2 regions of the Trinickia caryophylli genome follow, and region 2 is predicted to be linked to the other one. Evidence: riboswitches for the same ligand, from Rfam matches in the RefSeq annotation. Region 2 holds a riboswitch; the other holds the start of a gene.
What was found. Region 2 has a riboswitch for ZMP and ZTP ahead of glyA (serine hydroxymethyltransferase). Riboswitches for the same ligand answer to the same signal wherever they lie in the genome.

Region 1: another riboswitch for ZMP and ZTP. It lies ahead of U0034_RS09545 (LysE family translocator); the one in region 2 lies ahead of glyA (serine hydroxymethyltransferase).

What each region holds. Positions count from the first base shown of each region.
Region 1 covers NZ_CP139970.1:2,114,477-2,117,849, reverse strand. Annotated here, with positions in the region: gene U0034_RS09555 (DMT family transporter) at 1-77, shown strand, start outside; gene U0034_RS09550 (phytoene/squalene synthase family protein) at 310-1,392, shown strand; ZMP/ZTP riboswitch at 1,396-1,495, shown strand; gene U0034_RS09545 (LysE family translocator) at 1,521-2,153, shown strand; gene U0034_RS09540 (DUF899 family protein) at 2,196-2,915, opposite strand; gene U0034_RS09535 (hypothetical protein) at 3,034-3,373, opposite strand, start outside.
Region 2 covers NZ_CP139970.1:1,220,660-1,224,032, reverse strand. Annotated here, with positions in the region: gene ybgC (tol-pal system-associated acyl-CoA thioesterase) at 1-3, opposite strand, end outside; gene U0034_RS05545 (SDR family NAD(P)-dependent oxidoreductase) at 81-827, opposite strand; ZMP/ZTP riboswitch at 1,080-1,179, shown strand; gene glyA (serine hydroxymethyltransferase) at 1,339-2,586, shown strand; gene nrdR (transcriptional regulator NrdR) at 2,593-3,072, shown strand; gene U0034_RS05530 (GspH/FimT family pseudopilin) at 3,243-3,373, shown strand, end outside.

The DNA of each region.
Region 1 (3,373 bases), 890 kb from region 2:
GGCTCGCGCTCGTGTCGATGGTCGGTCCGCAAGCGCGCGGCAGAGGTGAGATGGGCGTGGACAGACCGCGTGCGTAATTCCAGAACCGGCGGGCCGTGGTCCGCCGGTCCCGAGGAATATGGGCGTGCCTGCGGCGTGCTGGCGGCGCGGCGCGGTCACACGCGGCTACAATTCGGCTGCGCCGTACGTCGGCGCGAGCGAGCGCTTCATCGGCCGGCTGGAGTCCGTGTTTCGGCACCTGGGCCGTCTTCCCGCAGGGCGCTTGCTCCGATCGTGCCGGACTCACCGAATTCGACAAGTACCGCATCCATGTCTCAGACCGCTCGAGGCTATCTGCTCGGCCCGCTGCTCAAGGGCGTTTCACGCTCGTTCTACCTCACGCTGCGTGTGCTGCCGGCCGGCATGCGCGATCCGATCGCGCTTGCGTATCTGCTGGCGCGGGCCGCCGATACGATCGCGGACACGACCCTGATCGCGCCTCCGAAGCGGCTCGAACTACTGCTTGCGTTGAGGGAGCGCGTGAATGCTTCGGGCGGCGACGACGAAGCCGCGCGCCGGATCGGGGCCGAAGCGGCGGCACATCAAACCGTGACCGACGAAAAGGTGCTGCTCGAATCGATCGGGCCGGCGCTTGCTCTGATCGACGGGCTCGACGCCACCGATCGCGCCGCCGTGCGTGAGATCGTGACGACGCTGACGACGGGCATGGAGTTCGACCTGCGCACGTTTCCCGACGAGCGCTCGGGTGAGATCGCGGCGCTCGGCGAGCTGGCCGAACTCGATCGCTACACGTACCTTGTGGCCGGCTGCGTGGGCGAATTCTGGTCGAAGATGACGCTCGCGCATCTGCCGGGCAGCTTCAAGGACACGCCCGCGCGAATGATCGGGCGCGGCGTGCGCTTCGGCAAGGCATTGCAGATGACGAACGTGCTGCGCGACTGCGCGCGCGACCTGCGCATCGGCCGCTGCTATCTGCCCGCGTCGATGCTCGCGCGCCATGGCCTCACGCCGGCGATGTTGCTGACGGCGGATGCCTCGATGCGCGCGCGGCCGCTGATGCTCGAACTCGTCGAGCACACGCTTGCGCTCTATGACGACGCGCTGGCCTATACGCTGGCGATTTCACGCGGCGCGATCCGGCTGCGGCTCGCCTGCATCTGGCCCATCGCGATCGGGCTCGAGACGTTGCGACTGCTCGTCGACAACGACCGCTGGCTCGATCCGCAAGCGATATCGAAGATCGGCCGCAAGCAGGTGTATCGGATCATGGCGCGCTCGGTGGTGGCGGTGGCCTCCGACACGGCGTTGCGCGCGTGGATCGGCGGGCTCGCGCGCCGTGTTCGCATGCGCATGGCCGCGCCGGCAAGCGCGAATTGCGCGGCCGTGAAATAATCGTGGCGCTTGCGTGACTGGCGCCGCGAGGTGGGTTACCACCGGGGAGCGCAGGCCGCGCCCGCAACGCGGGTGCGAGACGCCGCGCGCCTGGGCATGACCTGAATCCCCTTGCGAGGAGTCATCCCATGCCCAGTTTCGGTTCGCTCATCACATTCGGCCTCGTGGCGCTCGGCGTTGCATTGACGCCCGGCCCGAACATGGTCTACCTCGTTTCGCGCTCGATTTGCCAAGGCCGTGCGGCCGGCATGATTTCGCTCGGCGGCGTGGCGCTCGGCTTGCTCTTCTACATGGTCGCCACCGCCTGCGGCATTACGGCATTGCTGATGGCCGTGCCGCTCGCCTACGATGCGCTGCGCTTCGGCGGCGCGCTCTACCTGCTCTATCTCGCGTGGCAGGCCGTCAAGCCGGGCGGGCGCTCGCCGTTCCAGGTGCGGCAACTGGCGGCTGACAGTCCGCGCAAGCTTTTCTCGATGGGCCTGCTCACGAGCTTGCTCAATCCCAAGGTCGCCGTGCTTTATCTCTCGCTGCTGCCGCAGTTCATCGACCCCGGGCGCGGCAGCGTGCTTGCGCAGTCGCTCACGCTCGGCAGCGTCCAGATCATGGCGAGCGTGACCGTCAATACGGCGGTGTCGATGACCGCTGGCACGATCGCGCTCTTTCTGTCTGGGCGGCCGGCGTGGCTCGTCGTACAGCGTTGGCTGATGGGCAGCGTGCTCGCCGGCCTTGCCGTGCGGATGGCCACCGAGGCGCGCCGCTGAGGTGCCGGGCCGCGGGGCCGTGGTGCCGGGCGCGGCGTCAGCCTACGTTTCGCGCGGATAGTCGAGCTTCGGGTACCAATCGGTGCCGCGCCCATCGGGCGTCAGATCGAGGACAGTCCAAAGCGGCATGAGGTCGGGCGCGCCGCGCGGGTCCTGGCCGGGGTCTGCCGTCTCCGGTCCCATTTCGCCGCCATAGAAATGGCGAATCGCGCCATTGCGGCGTACGAATACGTTGATGGCCGGGTTGTCGCCGGTTTCGGGGTCTTCGTGCGCGTACGCGCGGTTGAACGTGTTCGCGCCCGACGAGTAGAGGCGCAGATAGCGCCAGCCTCGAGCCTGCTTGAAGGCGGTGAGCCGCTCGATCGGGGAGCGCGCGATGACGGCGAACGACACGCGCTGCAGAATGTCGGGCATTTCGCCGTCGAGCGCGCTCAGAAACGACGTGCACATCGGGCAAGGCCGCTCGCGTTTCGGCCCATACATCCAGTTGTAGGTCACGAGCGTATCGTGGGGCCCGAACAGTTGCGAGAGCGTCGCAGCGCCCGTCTCGCCCTCGAATCGATAATCCTCCGGCACCGGGCCGCCGAGCGGCAAGGCACGGCGCAGCGCGGCGACCCGCTCGATATGCCGGCGCAGTTCGATCTCCTCGGCAAGCAAGGCGTTGCGCGCCTGCCGGTACTCCGCGCTTTCGCCGGGGAAATGGAACTTCGATTGCGCCAGCTGCGCGGCGGGCTTCAATGCGGGTGGTTCGGTATGGCTCATGACGCATCTCCTGTCGATTTTCGGGAAACGGGGCACGAGACGGCCGCAACGGCTGCTCGCCCGTTATCTCTACGACGAACGAGCGCGCAGGAAATCGACATACCGATAGGGGGCGGGTTCAGCCCCCGATAGCGCGCGCCGCGTTGTCGAGTTCATGATTGAGCACGCGCTGCTCCTCCTCGGACACGCCGCCGCCATGCTGACTGGCCATGTCGCGCGCCTCGCGCCGGATGACGTCGAGCCGGTGATGCAGCGGGGCGGCATCGGGCGGCGGATAGGCGCCCGAATCGACGCGCGCATCGATGCGGCGGTTCAGATAGTCGATTCGTTCGTTGACTTGCCGATAGCGTTGAGCGCCAAGCTCGCGCGCGCTTGGCCGCGCCGCTGCCGGCGCGCTCGAACGTGGGGGCCGCGTGACGACGCAAGCCGCGAGCGACGAAATCAACGCGCAACAGGCG
Region 2 (3,373 bases):
CATGCGCGCATTTTACCGGAACCGGCGCCGTCATCTCAAAATGAGTGCCGAAGCCCGTCGGGCGGGGCACTCGCCCGATTTCAGCCCCGATGGACCGACAAGCCGGCGAAGGATTGGGCCACCGGCATCAGTTCGATGGTGTTGACGTTGACGTGCGCGGGGCGCGTGGCGATCCAGTAGATGGACTCGGCAATATCCTCGGCGCTCAGCGGGGCGACGTCGCGGTAGACGCCCGCGGCCTTCGCGTCATCGCCCTTGAAGCGCACGTTCGAGAATTCGGTGCCGCCGCACAGGCCGGGCTCGACGTTGGTCACGCGCAGGGCCGTGCCGGCGAGATCCGCGCGCAGGTTCAGGCTGAATTGGTGGACGAATGCTTTCGTGGCGCCATAGACGTTGCCGCCCGCGTACGGGTAGGTGCCCGCGGTCGAGCCCAGATTGACGATGTGGCCACGGTTGCGCTCGACCATGCCGGGCAGCAGCACGCGTGTGACGCTTGCGAGCCCCATGCAGTTGGTCTCGATCATCTGGTACCAGTCGTCGAGCTCCGCGCGGGGTGCCGGCTCCAGGCCGAGCGCGAGCCCGGCGTTGTTGACGAGTACATCGATGGCGGAGAATTCGGCCGGCAGCCTGCCGGGAAGCGCCTCCACGGCGGCGCGATCGCGCACGTCGAGTTCGAGCGGAATGAGCGCCGGACCCAGCTCGCCGGCGAGCGCCTCGAGGCGCTCCAGGCGCCGGGCTGTCGCGATCACGCGGTGGCCGCCTTTGACGAAGATGCGGGCGATGGCGGCGCCAAAACCGGCGGACGCCCCGGTCACGAAAACGATCATTGCTGCTCCTGGCTGGTCAAACCTGGCAAGCCTACTGCGATTTGCCGCGTCGCGGCAAGAAATGCGGCGGGCGAGGCCGGGTGAGGCAAAAGGGGGTTCTATCATAACGCCGGGTGCGGTTGTCGCGCAGCGGCGGCGGTGGGGGATCGGGCGACGAGGGGCGGGTGCCGCGGATGGCCCTGACGCGGGCCGGACGGCCCGGCCGCGCCGTCCAATTGCCTATTGACTGCGCTTCCAATACACTAACGCGCTCATCCCTTGCGTGACTGGCGATAATACCCTCCGGGGTCAAGGTGGAGCGACCCACCGTGAAGCGCAAGGTGCCGTTTTGCCGTTCGCCTGGGCAGCCGAATGCCGCGCACTGTCGTTTGCGCCGCTGGGGGTTGCCTTGCCTGCCGAACGGATATTCCGCCCTGCCAGGACCGGCCTCACCGCCATCGAGCGCAAGCGTACGACCGGTATGCGTTCCGCGCACGCTTCGGCCAACCCGTACACCCTTAACGGAATCCGTATGTTTGACAGAGCCCAAAGCACCATCGCCGCCGTCGATCCCGAGATCTGGCAGGCGATCGAACAGGAAAACCGGCGTCAGGAAGAGCATATCGAACTGATTGCTTCGGAAAACTACACGAGCCCGGCAGTAATGGCCGCGCAAGGCTCGCAACTCACGAACAAGTACGCGGAAGGGTATCCGGGCAAGCGCTATTACGGCGGCTGCGAATACGTGGACATCGTCGAACAGTTGGCGATCGATCGCGTCAAGGCGCTGTTCGGCGCCGAGGCGGCAAACGTCCAGCCGAATTCGGGTTCGCAGGCGAACCAGGGCGTGTTCTTCGCCATGCTCAAGCCCGGTGACACGATCATGGGCATGAGCCTCGCCCACGGCGGCCACCTCACGCACGGCTCGCCGGTGAATATGTCGGGCAAGTGGTTCAACGTGATCAGCTACGGCCTGAACGAAGCCGAAGACATCGACTACGACGCGGCTGCCCGGCTTGCTGAGGAGCACAAGCCGAAGATGATCGTCGCGGGCGCATCGGCGTTTGCGCTGCGCATCGATTTCGAGCGGCTCGCGAAGATCGCTAAGTCGGTCGGCGCCTATCTGATGGTGGACATGGCGCATTACGCCGGCCTCATCGCCGCGGGCGTGTATCCGAACCCGGTGCCGCATGCCGATTTCGTCACCACGACCACGCACAAGAGCCTGCGCGGGCCGCGCGGAGGCGTAATCCTGATGAAGGCCGAGTACGAGAAGGTCATCAATTCGGCGATCTTCCCGGGCATCCAGGGCGGCCCGCTCATGCACGTGATCGCCGCGAAGGCCGTGGCCTTCAAGGAAGCGCTCTCGCCCGAGTTCAAGACTTATCAGCAGCGCGTGGTCGACAACGCGCGCGTGCTGGCGGATACGCTCGTCAAGCGCGGGCTGCGCATCGTCTCGGGCCGCACCGAAAGCCACGTCATGCTGGTGGACCTCCGCGCGAAGCACATTACCGGCAAGGCTGCGGAGGCCGCGCTTGGTGCCGCGCACATCACGGTCAACAAGAACGCGATTCCGAACGACCCTGAAAAGCCGTTCGTCACGAGCGGCATCCGTCTTGGCTCGCCGGCGATGACGACGCGTGGCTTTGGCACGCAAGAAGCGGAGCAGGTCGGCAACCTGATCGCCGACGTGCTCGAGAATCCGGAAGACACGGCAACGATCGAGCGCGTGCGCGCGCAGGTTGCCGAGCTGACGAAGCGTTTCCCGGTTTACCGCTGAGCCTCCATGCGCTGCCCCTTCTGCCGGCACGAGGATACGCAGGTCGTCGATTCCCGCGTATCCGAGGATGGCGCCGCTATTCGCCGGCGGCGCCGTTGCTCGGCTTGTGACAAGCGCTTCACGACCTACGAGCGGGTGGAGCTGATGCTGCCCGCTGTCGTGAAGAAGGACGGCAGCCGTACCGAGTTCGACCGCCGCAAGATCGTTGCCAGCATGAAGCTGGCGCTCAGAAAGCGACCGGTGGCCGCCGACGCGATCGACGCCGCGGTCGCTCGCATCGAATATCAGTTGCTGGGCAGCGGCGAGCGCGAAGTGCGCAGCGAGCGGCTGGGCGAGCTCGTCATGAACGAACTGCGCCAACTCGACACCATCGCCTATGTCCGTTTTGCCTCCGTTTACAGGCGCTTCGAAGACGTGTCCGAATTTCAGGACGTGATCGAGGAGTTTCGCCGCGTGGGGCCTTCCAAGTCGCAGCGCAAGCGCTGAGCCGTTACCTTCCTTCATCGCACCTCCTTTCCCGTTTCGTGCGGTGCATTGCACGTGACGCCTGATTCTCGTGCGCGTCCGCGTTGTCGCAACAGTCGGCCGAACGGGCGATGGCGCAGCCGAGGTCCCGCCGCTACAGTCGTGGCGTGCGAACTTCGGAGTGCTTTTCGATGGGCAGCGGCAAACACGGGGCAATTACACGGGCGGCGCATTCGATCGGCCGTTGCAGGGGGTTCACGCTGGTCGAGGTCGTGACCGTCAGCGCGATGTTGGCGGTTCTTGCCGCGATGGCCGCGCCATC